Regions from separate parts of the Pseudomonas sp. CCI3.1 genome, predicted to be linked through region 1. Evidence: predicted binding sites of a transcription regulator. Region 1 holds the regulator's gene; each other region holds the start of a gene.
The links. The regulator sigma-54, encoded in region 1, starts transcription at its own class of promoters, with help from an activator protein. The targets are predictions, from matches to a motif close to ANTGGCATNNANNTTGCTNT.
Positions count from the first base shown of each region.

Region 2: a site for sigma-54 is predicted at 747-766, ahead of glnA (glutamate--ammonia ligase). Genes of this name have one in related genera too.
Region 3: a site for sigma-54 is predicted at 2,484-2,503, ahead of flgB (flagellar basal body rod protein FlgB). Genes of this name have one in related genera too.

Region 1 is NZ_JAVIWO010000001.1:2,209,684-2,214,333, reverse strand. Features, by position in the region: gene rapZ (RNase adapter RapZ) at 1-68, opposite strand, end outside; gene ptsN (PTS IIA-like nitrogen regulatory protein PtsN) at 71-535, opposite strand; gene hpf (ribosome hibernation-promoting factor, HPF/YfiA family) at 548-856, opposite strand; gene RGV06_RS10190 (RNA polymerase factor sigma-54) at 932-2,425, opposite strand; gene lptB (LPS export ABC transporter ATP-binding protein) at 2,668-3,393, opposite strand; gene lptA (lipopolysaccharide transport periplasmic protein LptA) at 3,393-3,938, opposite strand; gene lptC (LPS export ABC transporter periplasmic protein LptC) at 3,925-4,497, opposite strand; gene RGV06_RS10170 (KdsC family phosphatase) at 4,506-4,650, opposite strand, start outside.
Region 2 is NZ_JAVIWO010000001.1:2,942,811-2,947,460, forward strand. Features, by position in the region: gene thiI (tRNA uracil 4-sulfurtransferase ThiI) at 1-531, opposite strand, end outside; gene glnA (glutamate--ammonia ligase) at 864-2,270, shown strand; gene RGV06_RS13330 (DUF4124 domain-containing protein) at 2,496-3,017, shown strand; gene glnL (nitrogen regulation protein NR(II)) at 3,283-4,368, shown strand; gene ntrC (nitrogen regulation protein NR(I)) at 4,365-4,650, shown strand, end outside.
Region 3 is NZ_JAVIWO010000001.1:1,779,537-1,784,186, forward strand. Features, by position in the region: gene flgE (flagellar hook protein FlgE) at 1-799, opposite strand, end outside; gene RGV06_RS08160 (flagellar hook assembly protein FlgD) at 829-1,554, opposite strand; gene flgC (flagellar basal body rod protein FlgC) at 1,570-2,013, opposite strand; gene flgB (flagellar basal body rod protein FlgB) at 2,017-2,424, opposite strand; gene cheR (protein-glutamate O-methyltransferase CheR) at 2,682-3,509, opposite strand; gene RGV06_RS08180 (chemotaxis protein CheV) at 3,522-4,484, opposite strand; gene flgA (flagellar basal body P-ring formation chaperone FlgA) at 4,563-4,650, shown strand, end outside.

The DNA.
Region 1 (4,650 bases):
TCTTCAAGGACGGCGAGGGCAGTACTTTTACCGGAGCCGGAGCGTCCGCTGACAATTACTAAGCGCATGATTAATGACCGTTCTGTACGTCCAGAACAACCTGATACAACGCTTCGTTGCTGGGTGCGGTGCGCAGTCTTTCGCGCACGTCTTTACGATCGAGCATGCTGGCAATCTGCCGAAGCAGTTCCAGGTGTGCATCGGTTGCCGCTTCTGGCACCAGCAAAACGAAAAGCAGGTCGACCGGCGCGCCATCGATGGCGTCGAAATCTATAGGGGCGTCGAGGTGAAGCAAGGCGCTTACAGGCGACTCACAGCCCTTGAGGCGGCAATGGGGTATGGCGATGCCGTTACCAAAACCAGTGGAACCCAGTTTTTCACGGGCGATAAGGCTCTCAAAAACATCCTGCATTTCGAGACCAGGCACTTCGCGGCTGATCAGGTTGGCAATGTGTTCGAGTGCGCGCTTTTTACTGCCGCCCGGCGCGTTCACCAAGGAACGGCCGGGGGTCAGGATACTTTCAAGTCGGATCATGGGTAGGGAGTATTAACGACCGGTCGCGCCCTGGAGCAGGCTTTGGGTCTTTTCCTTATGCTTTTTCAGTTGGCGATCAAGCTTGTCAGTGAGCAGATCAATGGCGGCATACATGTCGTCATGCTCGGCGTTGGCAACGACTTCTCCTCCATGGATATGCAAGGTAGCTTCGATTTTCTGTTTCAGTTTTTCGACCGCCATCGTTACCTGTACGTTGGTAATCTTGTCGAAATGACGCTCAAGTCGGTCGAGTTTTTCGCCGATGTAAGCGCGTAGCGGTTCGGTGACTTCCAGTTGGTGTCCACTGATGTTGACTTGCATACAGTTTCTCCTTTGATGCCATTGCATAAAGTGGCAGGCCGAGCAGCCTGCCACTGAAACGCCGGGGTCCGTGGCTTACATCAAACGCTTGCGTTCGCTCGAAGGCGCTATCCCTAGGGATTCGCGGTACTTGGCGACGGTGCGACGGGCTACCTGAATACCTTGTGCCTCCAGTAAACCAGCGATCTTGCTGTCACTCAACGGCTTTTTCTGATTTTCAGCGGCAACCAGTTTTTTGATGATGGCACGGATGGCAGTGGAGGAGCATTCGCCGCCTTCAGAGGTGCTGACGTGGCTGGAGAAAAAATACTTCAGCTCATAAATACCACGCGGGGTATGCATGAATTTTTGTGTGGTAACACGCGAAATGGTGGATTCGTGCATGCCCACTGCTTCTGCGATGTCATGCAGTACCAGTGGCTTCATGGCCTCGTCGCCATACTCCAGAAAACCGCGCTGATGCTCGACGATTTGGGTCGCCACTTTCATCAGGGTTTCGTTGCGGCTCTGCAGGCTTTTGATAAACCAGCGCGCTTCTTGCAGCTGGTTGCGCATAAAGGTGTTGTCGGCACTGGTGTCGGCACGGCGCACGAAGCCTGCGTATTGCGGGTTCACCCGCAGGCGTGGCACTGATTCCTGGTTGAGTTCTACCAGCCAGCGTTCGTTATCCTTGCGCACGATCACGTCCGGAACGACGTACTCGGCTTCGCTGGACTCGATTTGCGAGCCGGGGCGCGGGTTGAGGCTTTGTACCAGTTCGATGACCTGGCGCAGCTCGTCTTCTTTGAGCTTCATGCGGCGCATGAGCTGGCTGTAGTCGCGTGCGCCCAGCAAGTCGATGTAATCCGTGACCAGGCGTTTGGCTTCGCTCAGCCACGGCGTCTTGGCCGGGAGCTGGCGCAATTGCAGCAGCAGGCACTCGCCAAGATTACGAGCACCAATGCCGGAGGGTTCGAATTGCTGAATGCGGTGTAATACGGCTTCAATTTCGTCGAGTTCGATATCCAGCTCAGGGTCGAACGCTTCGAGAATCTCTTCGAGGGTTTCGTCCAGGTAGCCCTGGTTATTGATGCAGTCGATGAGGGTTACACCGATCAGTCGGTCGGTGTCGGACATCGGTGCAAGGTTCAACTGCCATAGCAAGTGGCTTTGCAGACTCTCGCCAGCAGACGTACGGGTGGTGAAGTCCCACTCGTCATCGTCGTTGCTTGGCAGGCTGCTGGCGCTGGTCTGATAAACATCCTCCCAGGCCGTGTCCACAGGCAGCTCGTTGGGGATGCGGTCGCCCCAGTCGCCGTCTTCCAGGTTGTCTACAGTCTGTGCGGACTCCTGATAGGTGGGCTCCTGAACGTCGGTATTGGGTTTTTGCTCGATGTTGTCGGCCAAGGGGTCTGCATTGTCGAAGTCGTCGCCTTCTTCCTGGCGTTCGAGCATCGGATTGGACTCCAGGGCTTCCTGGATTTCCTGTTGCAGGTCGAGGGTCGACAATTGGAGCAGGCGGATGGCCTGTTGCAGCTGAGGTGTCATAGTCAGCTGCTGGCCCATTCTCAGGACTAGCGATGGTTTCATGGCAGGGGCTTAACACCTTATTCGCCGGCGCACATGGCGCCATCCACTACAGGGCGCGTGAGCGCCAAACATAAGCAAATTATATGCCTGAAACCGGTGCGTTTGCCTAGGGGGCGTTCTCAATTAGTTTCCACGGCGATGGGCAAACCAATTTAGAGCGCGCCAATGAGCGGCTGGGCAATAAAAATCATGGGGACTTTTTACTGCCCCTGGTGCTCTGGCAACACGCTCCATGCCTGGATTTACAGGCGGAACTCGTGGCCCAGGTAAACTTCTCTCACCAGTTTGTTGGCAAGAATCGTTTCTGCATCACCTTCAGCGATCAACTGTCCGTCGTTCACGATATAAGCGGTTTCGCAGATATCGAGTGTTTCGCGCACGTTGTGATCGGTGATCAGCACGCCAATGCCTTTGGCCTTGAGGTGATGAATGATTTGCTTGATATCGCCCACCGAAATCGGGTCAACCCCGGCGAACGGCTCGTCGAGGAGGATGAACTTGGGCGCAGTGGCCAAGGCGCGGGCAATTTCGACCCGGCGACGTTCACCACCCGACAGGCTCATGCCCAGGTTGTCGCGGATGTGGTTGATGTGGAACTCCTGCAGCAGGCTTTCCAGCTCTTTGCGCCGACTGGCCTTGTCGAGCTCCTTGCGTGTCTCGAGGATCGCCATGATGTTATCCGCTACAGACAGTTTGCGGAAAATCGAGGCTTCCTGCGGCAAGTAACCAATGCCGGCGCGTGCGCGGCCGTGCATCGGTTCGTGGCTGACATCCAGATCATCGATCAGGACGCGACCCTGATCGGCATGCACCAGGCCGACAATCATGTAGAAGCACGTAGTCTTGCCCGCACCGTTAGGGCCGAGCAAGCCCACGATTTGCCCGCTGTCGATCGACAGGCTGACATCACGTACTACCTGACGGCTCTTGTAGCTTTTGGCCAGATGCTGGGCTTTCAGAGTTGCCATTACTGGGCCTTCTGCGGGTCGGTTTTCTTCTTGGGCTGGATCACCATGTCGATGCGTGGGCGAGGCGCTGTTACCTGGCTACCATTTGCACGACCGGCGTTGGCGACTTGTTTCACCGTGTCGTAAACGATTTTCTCGCCTTCGGTGGTGTTGCCGTCGTTGATGACTTTGGCCTTGTCGATCAGCACGATGCGATTTTGCGGCGCATGGTACTGAATGGTCACGGCGTAAGCCTGAACCGGTTTAGGATCTGTGGCTTTTTGCAGTTGCTCGAAGTAAGCCAGGTTGCCTACGGAGGTCACCACGTCGATTTCGCCCGCTGCGTTACGGGTGATGGTGACGGTGTTGCCGGTGATTTTCATCGAGCCCTGGGTGATGATCACATCGCCCTTGTAGGTGGCGATGCCTTGCTTGTCATCCAGTTGTGCTTCGTTGGCCTGAATGCGGATAGGTTGCTCGTTGTCGTTCGGCAGAGCCCAGGCGCTCACGCTTCCCAGTGCTGCGCTCAAGCTGAGCAATAAAGGGAGGGTTTTAACGAGACTCATACTGTCCTCTTACGTTGGACAGCAGGTCCATCCTGCCGTCTTTCAAATATGCTTTCATTCCCTTGCCAGTAGTAACGCCGCCAGCACCGTCGATTCTAACGTCTCGCTCGGTCTGCGCATATTGCTTCTGCGGGAATACAGTCATGCGTGTACTGGTAATAATAGTGGTGCGTTTTTTCTCGTCGGTACGGGCTATGCGCACCGAGTCGATCAGCTCGACCTCGGTACCGTCCGGATTGACTTCGCCGCGCTCACTTTTCACGTCCCATGGGTAAGCCGTACCGCGATAAAGCTGCATTTTCGGGTTGGTCAGTTGAGTGACCTCCGAGGCTTTCAAATGTTCAAGCTTCTCGGAGGTCATCTCGTACTGCAGCTTGCCGTCGGGCAGAAACTGTAGGCTGCGTGCGTTGGTTGCGAAATAGTCGATAGCATTTTCGTCAACGGCCACGGTCGGGGCGTCGAGAAAGCGTTCTGGCCTGATATTCCAATAGCCAACTGCTGCAAACAGCGAAGCAATGACCGCGAACAGCAGTATTTGGCGAATCTTTTTGCTCAGCATATAAAGCTCTATAGGTAGGCGGCGTGGGCTGCGTCCAGGCTGCCCTGGGCACGCAGAATCAGCTCGCAGAATTCGCGGGCGGCACCTTCGCCACCACGTGCCTGGGTAACGCCATGGGCGTGCTCGCGAACAAAACTTGCGGCATTGGCTACT
Region 2 (4,650 bases), 730 kb from region 1:
GCCCAGCGGGAAGCCGCCTATGCTGTCGTGCTGGCTGTGAATCACAAACAACCGTTGGTCGCGAATTTCGAAGCGCACTTCAATTTCCGGCTTTTTCAGATCAATTCCGGCCGCCCCACACTCACGACGCAGCTTGCTGCCGACGTATTTCTCGATTTCCATCGAGGTAAATGGGTGCTTGCCACCGCGCTTGCAACGCACGGAAAAAATCTTGCCGGCCAGCGCATCGCCAAAGTGCAATTTGCACTTCTCGACGACGTCGTCGAAGTCACCCAGCGGGTACTCGTCGACTTGAAGAAAATGCGCGATACCCGGCATGCAGCTCAGGCGTTCGGTCATTTCTTTCAAGGCTTTAGGGTCACTTACGCGCGTTTGCAGCTCGATGTTGTCCCACACGCCCGTCACCACCACAGCCGGGTCCAGATCGCGGAGCACAGCACGGATGTTTTTGGCCAGTTGACGGACGAAACGCATCCGAACCGGGCGGCTCTTGATAGTGATTTCGGGGAAGACTTTAACGATTAGTTTCATGAAAACAGCGCGCGAGCAGCCTGCCAAAAAAGGGGGGCGCGGATTATAGCGGAAATTGCTCAAGGTTTAACCAGTTATCGTACAAACGGTTTTCACTGCACCAAAATGGAACATAAACGCCTTTAATCGCTTCATTTGAGTGCGATAAATGCGCCTAATCGGTAGTCTTCGCCTCTAACCTGCTTGAGATTGGGGCAATAAACCCAAGTCGGGGCACTGGCATGCAATTTGCTCCCTTGTGAGGCAGGTTGCCTTGGCAGAGTATTCGCGCCGGCATCAACCACTTAATAAGGGCACGTAACTAACAGCCCTAAGCCACCCCGGAGGACACTATGTCGAAGTCGGTTCAACTCATCAAAGATCATGACGTCAAGTGGATTGATCTGCGCTTCACTGACACCAAAGGCACTCAGCACCACGTGACCATGCCGGCCCGTGATGCGCTGGATGAAAACTTCTTTACCGACGGCAAGATGTTCGACGGTTCCTCCATTGCCGGCTGGAAAGGCATCGAAGCGTCCGACATGATCCTGCTGCCAGACGACAGCACTGCCGTTCTGGACCCGTTCACCGAACAGCCAACGCTGATCCTGGTGTGCGACATCATCGAACCTTCGACCATGCAAGGCTATGACCGCGACCCGCGCGCCATCGCTACCCGTGCCGAGGAATACCTGAAGTCCACCGGTATCGGCGACACCGTTTTTGTCGGCCCGGAGCCAGAATTCTTCATCTTCGACCAAGTGAAGTTCAAGTCCGACATCAGCGGCTCCATGTTCAAGATCTACTCTGAACAAGGTTCGTGGATGTCCGACCAGGACGTGGAAGGCGGCAACAAAGGCCACCGTCCAGGCGTGAAAGGTGGCTACTTCCCAGTTCCGCCGTTCGACCATGACCACGAAATCCGTACCTCCATGTGCAACGCCATGGAAGAAATGGGCCTGGTTATCGAAGTTCACCACCACGAAGTGGCAACTGCCGGCCAGAACGAAATCGGCGTGCAGTTCAACACCCTGGTGAAAAAGGCTGACGAAGTTCAGACCCTGAAATACTGCGTACACAACGTGGCAGACGCCTACGGCCGTACCGCTACTTTCATGCCTAAGCCTCTGTACGGCGACAACGGCTCGGGTATGCACGTACACATGTCCATCTCCAAAGATGGCAAGAACACCTTCGCTGGCGAAGGCTATGCCGGCCTGTCCGACACCGCGCTGTACTTCATCGGCGGCATCATCAAGCACGGTAAGGCACTGAACGGCTTCACCAACCCGGCTACCAACTCCTACAAGCGTCTGGTACCAGGTTTCGAAGCTCCGGTAATGCTGGCCTACTCGGCCCGCAACCGTTCCGCTTCGATCCGTATTCCTTACGTGTCCAGCCCTAAGGCTCGCCGTATCGAAGCACGTTTCCCGGATCCAGCAGCCAACCCATACCTGTGCTTCGCTGCACTGATGATGGCTGGCCTGGACGGTATCCAGAACAAGATCCACCCTGGCGACGCAGCTGACAAAAACCTGTATGACCTGCCGCCTGAAGAGGCCAAAGAGATCCCACAAGTTTGCGGCAGCCTGAAAGAAGCCCTGGAAGAGCTGGACAAGGGTCGTGCGTTCCTGACCAAAGGCGGCGTTTTCAGCGACGACTTCATCGACGCTTACATCGCCCTGAAAAGCGAAGAAGAAATCCAGGTTCGTACCTTCGTACACCCGCTGGAATACGAGCTGTACTACAGCTGCTAATCCAGTAACGCTCGCGAAAGCGGCGTGACCTGAAGAGGCCTCCTACGGGAGGCCTTTTTTATGCGTAACGTCTTACACATACCTCGGCTATACCCAGCCAACTTCTCACCCATACCTGACAGCCACTCCAAAGCGCGATCTGTAGCTTGAGCCGACTTCCCAAACGGACGCTGCCATGACACGTGCAAACACCCTCAACGCTTTTTCCCTGTTGGCTGCCAGTTTGTGCGCGTCCTGCTGATCATTCTGTGGCTGATCGCCCTGCCCCTGAATGCGCAGGTGTTCAAACACATCGACGCTGACGGCAAGACCCATTACAGCAGCACCCCGCGAAACCTGACCGGCAACTCCCCTCTGAAGCTTGCCCCGCTGAATCGCCAGCCCGCCCTGATCATTACGCCACCGGCCAGCACTCAACAACTGCTGCCTGAAAAAGAGCCATATCCTTCTCACGCGCCCTACAAAACACTGTCCATTAACGGACTGCCTTCTGATCAAGCGCTGCGGGCCAACAATGGAACCTTCGCGTTGCAGATCAACATTGCACCACCCTTGCACAGCCAACATCGCCTGCAATGGATGCTCGACGATCAAGCCTATGGCCAGCCCAGCTCAAGCCTCGACTTGCATCTGGTCAATATTGATCGCGGCGAGCATCGTCTTTTGGTAAACGTACTGGAAGGCAACGTTGTGGTGCAGCAGAGCCCCGTCCTGCGTTTTTACCTGCAGCGATTTCATCAGCGCTGACACTAAAAAGCTCCGTACAGCCGGTATTTTGAGGGGACTGAATCTATTCAGCTCAATTGCACTATATTGGTGCAATAGTTGCTCAAATGTTCACTTACCAGCCCAATTTGGTTCAAAACGATTCTCAACCGGATCAAGAGCGCCACCTTGATGGGCTATAAGTCCTTATTTCAGGCCATTCGCGCATCTTTTCAGAGCCTTGGTTTGTTTATTGCATTTTCCTTGCACCAGCGCCTCACCCGCGCACGCAACCCGGGATTGGCCCATGACCATCAGTGATGCCCTGCACCGACTGTTACTCGACAACCTGACCACTGCCACGCTGTTACTCAATGCTGATTTACGCCTTGAGTACATGAACCCGGCAGCAGAGATGCTATTGGCAATCAGTGGTCAACGCAGTCACGGGCAATTCATCAGCGAGCTCTTTACAGAATCCACCGAGGCTTTGCATTCGTTGCGCCAGGCGGTTGAGCAAGCGCACCCGTTCACCAAGCGCGAGGCCATGCTGACCTCACTGACAGGCCAGAACCTGACCGTGGACTACGCCGTAACGCCCATCTTGAGCCATGGCGGCACCATGCTGCTGCTTGAAGTCCACCCCCGTGACCGCCTGCTGCGCATCACCAAGGAAGAAGCCCAGCTGTCCAAGCAGGAAACCAGCAAGATGCTGGTGCGCGGCATGGCCCACGAAATCAAGAACCCGCTGGGTGGCATTCGGGGTGCTGCGCAGTTGCTGGCCCGTCAGTTGCCTGACGAAAGCCTGCGCGACTACACCAACGTGATCATCGAAGAGGCCGACCGTCTGCGTAACCTGGTGGACCGCATGCTGGGTTCCAACAAACTGCCTTCGCTGGCCATGACCAATGTCCACGAAGTCCTGGAGCGCGTGTGCAGCCTGGTTGAAGCGGAAACACAGGGCAGCATCACATTGGTGCGCGACTACGACCCAAGCCTGCCCGACCTGCTGATAGACCGTGAGCAAATGATCCAGGCCGTACTCAACATCGTGCGTAACGCAATGCAGGCCATCGGTAGCCAAAACGAGCTGCGGCTGGGACGTATCAGCCTGCGGACCCGCGCCATGCGCCAGTTCACCATTGGCCACGTGCGTCACCGACTGGTCACCAAAATCGAAATTATCGACAACGGACCGGGCATTCCGGCCGAGCTGCAAGACACCCTGTTCTTCCCGATGGTCAGCGGGCGCCCAGATGGCACCGGGCTAGGCCTTTCCATCACGCAGAACATCATCAGTCAGCACCAGGGGTTGATCGAGTGTGAAAGCCACCCCGGCCACACACTCTTCTCGATCTTTCTACCACTGGAACAAGGAGCCGCATCGACATGAGCCGAAGTGAAACCGTGTGGATCGTCGACGACGACCGTTCTATCCGCTGGGTCCTGGAAAAAGCCTTGCAACAGGAAGGCATGACCACACAAAGTTTCGACAGCGCCGATGGGGTGATGAGTCGTCTGGCTCGCCAACAACCCGACGTCATTATTTCTGACATCCGCATGCCCGGCTCCAGCGGCCTGGACTTGCTGGCCAAGATTCGCGAACAGCACCCGCGCCTGCCCGTGATCATCATGACTGCCCATTCCGACCTGGACAGCGCGGTGGCCTCCTACC
Region 3 (4,650 bases), 430 kb from region 1:
TTTCAGCTTGATCATCCAACGGATCTGGCTGCGTAACCTTGGTCAACGCACCGGCCGAATCAAACGCCATGGTTGAAGGCACTGGTGGCGTAGCACCTTCTCCTGACGGCAAGCTGCCATCCGGGTTGCGGCCATCGATCAGGGTATAGACACTCCAACTGTTGCCACCGGTCTTGACCATGTACTGATCCATCGGGTGCGCGTTGCCCTGGGTGTCGTAGACCATGGTGCTGAATTTTTTGGTGTAGCTGGTGGACACGGTCGGATCGAACGGGACCTTGGTCTGATCGATCGCATCAGAGCTGGAATTCAGGTTGATCTCGGACGTTACCGACCCTGTAGGCTTGGGCGCCAGGTTTGAGGTGTCGATACGCAGGTCGGTCAGCACGCCATTGACGATATTGCCGTTGGCATCCACGCCATAACCCTGCAAACGCGCAGTCCCATCAGAACTGGTCACGTAGCCGTCTTTATCAGACTTGAACGTACCGGCACGGGTATAGCTCAAGGAACCGTTGTCGCTCAGCACGAAGAAGCCGCTGCCCTGAATGCCCATGTCCAGCAGGTTGCCGGTGTTGTTGACGGCACCTTGACCAAAGTTTTGCGAGACCGCTGCCAGGTTCACGCCACTGCCGATGGTCTTGCTGCCGGTACCCAGTTTGTTGGCCGAGTAGATATCGGCGAACTCTGCGCGCGATGATTTGAAGCCGGTGGTTGCAGCGTTGGCGATGTTGTTGCCGGTCACGTCGAGCTGCTTGTTCGCCGCATAGAGGCCGCTAAGGCCGATATTGAATGACATGTTTCTCTCCTTGAGGCGTATGAGTCGGCTTAGAGGCCAATGGTCTGGACTTTGGATATGCCAATGCTGCCCAGGCCTGCGAGGTTGAGCATGATTTCGCCACCCGTCTTGCTCAGGGTCACGCTGTTAACCGTGGCAGGCAGGTAGGTGGTGAGCGCCGTCGTACCGGTGTCGGTTTTGCTCGATGCGGTGAAGGTGTACGAACCCTTGTCCAGCAGCACGCCGTCGTCGTCCTTGCCATCCCAGGTAAAGCCCGCGTTACCGGCCTTCTGGGTGCCCATGTCGATCGTGCGAACCACTTCACCGTCCGCATTGGTAATGCTGATCACGGGATTGGAGTTGGCGTCCTGGACCACCACGGTGCCGTTGAATGGTTTTTCGCTGGCAGGGTCTACGTAAGCTTCACCGGTTTGCACAATCACCGAGCGACCCACCAGGGACGAGGCCTGCAAGGCTTGCGAAGACTGGAAATTGCCCGAGAGAGAAGTCACCGTATCGTTAAGCGTGGTGATGCCTTCCAGGCTACTGAACTGGGCCAGTTGCGCGACGAACGCAGTGTTGTCCTGCGGGTCCAGCGGGTTCTGGTTTTTCAGTTGGGTAACCAGCAGTTGCAGGAACGCATCCTTGCCCAGCGCCGTGTTCCCGGACGCAGCCTTGGAGGCCGCCGCCAGACTGGTATCGGTGGTCTTGGCCTGGGCTGAGTTGGCAAGCACCTGGTTAAGGGTCATGCCGCTGGTGGAATCGGTCACACTCATTTGCGTCGCCCCTTATCACTGACCGAGGGTCAGGACCTTCTGCATCATGGTTTTGGCGGTATTCATCAACTCGGCGTTGGTTTGGAACGAACGGCTGGCAGAAATCATGTCAGCCATTTCTTCAACCACATTGACGTTGGGGTAGTACACATAGCCCTTGGCGTCTGCAGAAGGATGATTAGGCTCGTAACGGGCCTGAAGCTCGCTTTGGTCTTCAACCACACCCAGCACTTGTACACCTTGGCCTGCAGCGTCCTGGTTCTGGAACAGCGAGCCGCCGGTGGTGCTTTGCGCGCCTTCAAACACGGTGGCGAACACCGGATGACGGGCACGGTAGGTCTGGTCGATGCTCGAAGACACGGTGTCAGCGTTGGCGATGTTGCTGGCCACGGTGTTCAGACGCGTGGTCTGGGCGCTCATGCCACTACCGGCAATATTGAAAACACTGGATAGAGACATGAATTACTCCCCGCGCAGGGCCGACATCAGCCCTTTGAATTTGCTGTTGAGCAGGGTGAAGCTGGCCTGGAAGTTGACCGCATTCTCTGCGTAGTTCGATTGCTCCAACTGAGCATCCACGGTGTTCTGGTCGATCGAGGGTTGCATCGGGGTGCGGTACAGCAGCGACTCGTCGCCACTGCTCAGGCCCTGCGCTTCGATATGGCGAGTGTTGGTCTTGTTCAACGCAAAAGCGCCGCTCTGGTTTTTGTCGCTCTGTGCGGCGAGCACCGAGGCAAAGTCCAGATCCCGAGCTTTGTAGTTCGGTGTATCGGCGTTGGCGATATTGTTGGCCAGTACTTCAGCGCGCTGAGCGCGAAAGCCCAGGGCTTGCTCATGGATACCAAGCGCTTTATCGAAGCTGATGCTCATGTCGGAAAACCTTTGTGGGCTGACCTGAGAATGTGATTCAGGCTTTACATGACAGGGATAGAGCAAACCCCGTGCCAGTTTTTACAGCCCCGTATTTCAAGGGTTTGCCGGGATGCGGACAGCGGCAATGCCAGAAAAGCGGCAACGGCTGACCGCTGACTGCCGCTTTTCTGCCGCTTTTTATCGGACAACGCAAAACCGGTGGGAGCGAGCCTGCTCGCGAAGGCCGTTCGCGAGCAGGCTCGCTCCCACGGAGGTTACTTGGCCTGGTAGATGATGCCCGGGCTACATTGGACCATCTGGTAGTGATCCGGCAAGCCGTTGAGGGCTTCAGAGGCTCCCAAAAACAGGTAGCCGCCCGGCTTCAAGGTGCTGTGAATACGCAGCAGGATGTCTTTTTTCACTTCTGCCGAGAAGTAGATCAACACGTTGCGGCAAAACACGATGTCGAACTTGCCAAACCCTGCGTAGCTGTCCAGCAGGTTGAAGGAGCGGAACTCTACCCGGCTCTTGATCGGCGCCTTGAGCACCCAGCGCCCCGGCCCCTTGGGGTCGAAATAGCGCTGCAGGCGTTCGGGCGACAGACCACGGCCAATCGCCAGGTTGTCGTACTCGCCGGTTCTGCAAGTATTGAGCATCTGGGCCGACAGGTCGGTGGCAAAAATCTGCACCCCCGCTTTCAACTGCCCAAGATTGCTGCGCTCAAACTCGTCAATCGCCATCGACAACGAGTACGGCTCCTGCCCCGAAGAACAGGCCGCCGACCAGATGCGCAACCGCTGGCCCGGACTGGCCTTGATTTGCTCAGGCAGCACCTTGTTCTTCAATACTTCGAAGGGGTAGGTATCGCGAAACCACAGGGTTTCGTTGGTGGTCATGGCATCGACCACCTGTTCGCGCAGCCCGCTGCGCGGCTGGCTCTGGATACGCTGAATCAGCTCGCCCAAGGACTTGATACCTTGCTGCTCCATCAGCTTGTTGAGCCGACTGGAGACAAGGTACTGCTTGTTATCACCCAGCAAAATGCCACAGGCTTTTTCCAGGAAGACCCGGAACTGTTCAAAATCCAAATTAGCCGTCGACAAATGTCCTGCCTCTTAAATCGTTTTGACAGCCAGGGATGAGCCCTGGCTGTGGTCTGCTGCTTTGATCCGGTCAACTACCCGGGATGCCAGGTCATCTGGCCGGAACTTGGCCAAAAAGTCATCGGCACCGACTTTTTTCACCATCGCCTGGTTGAATACCCCGGACAACGAAGTATGCAGAATGATGTGCAACTTTTGCATCCGCGGATCGTTACGGATTTCAGCGGTCAGGGTGTAGCCGTCCATTTCCGGCATCTCGATATCCGAGATCATCATCAGAAACTCTTCAGACGGGTCCTTGCCCTCCTCCACCAGCTTGCGCAGGTAGTCCAGCGCCTGACGGCCGTCGTTCAGCGACACCACTTCAACACCGACCGTTTGCAGGCAACGGGCAACCTGCTTGCGCGCCACCGACGAATCGTCGACGGTCAGCACCCGCAATGACAGTGCCTTGCTTCGGGTTTCGACATCCACCACGCCATGGGTGATGGTTTCAGGTGATGGCGAGACTTCTGCCAGGACCTTTTCAACATCGATGATTTCAACCAGTTGGTCGTCCAGCCGGGTGACGGCCGTCAAGTAATGGTCGTTACCCGTGCCCTTGGGCGGCGGGTGAATATCTTCCCAGTTCATGTTAACGATGCGTTCGACCGAGCGAACCAGAAAACCCTGAGTCTTGGTGTTGTACTCGGTGATGATCACAAACGGGCTGCTTTGATCTTTCAGGGGGCCCGCCCCGGTGGCCATGGCCAGATCAAGAATCGGGATGGTCGCGCCTCGAATGCTCGCCACACCACAGACCACGGGATGGGATTTGGGAATCAAGGTCAGTTTCGGGCATTGAAGCACCTCCCTGACCTTGAACACATTGATCCCGTAAAGCTGTGGCCCATCCAGACGAAACAACAACAGTTCCAGGCGGTTTTGCCCGACCAGTTGAGTGCGCTGGTTAACCGCATCCATCATCCCGGCCATAGTCAGCTCCTCTTAAAAACTTCAAGTTTCATCACGCAGTTCCCGGTAAACGGCACGGGGCTTGCTTTTTTATCGGCCATGAACGCAAAAACGACAATTTCCTGCCACCGGCCCTTCCTTCAGACCCTGCGTCGCAGCTGTCTGAGTGTCCTGGCGGCTGGCACCC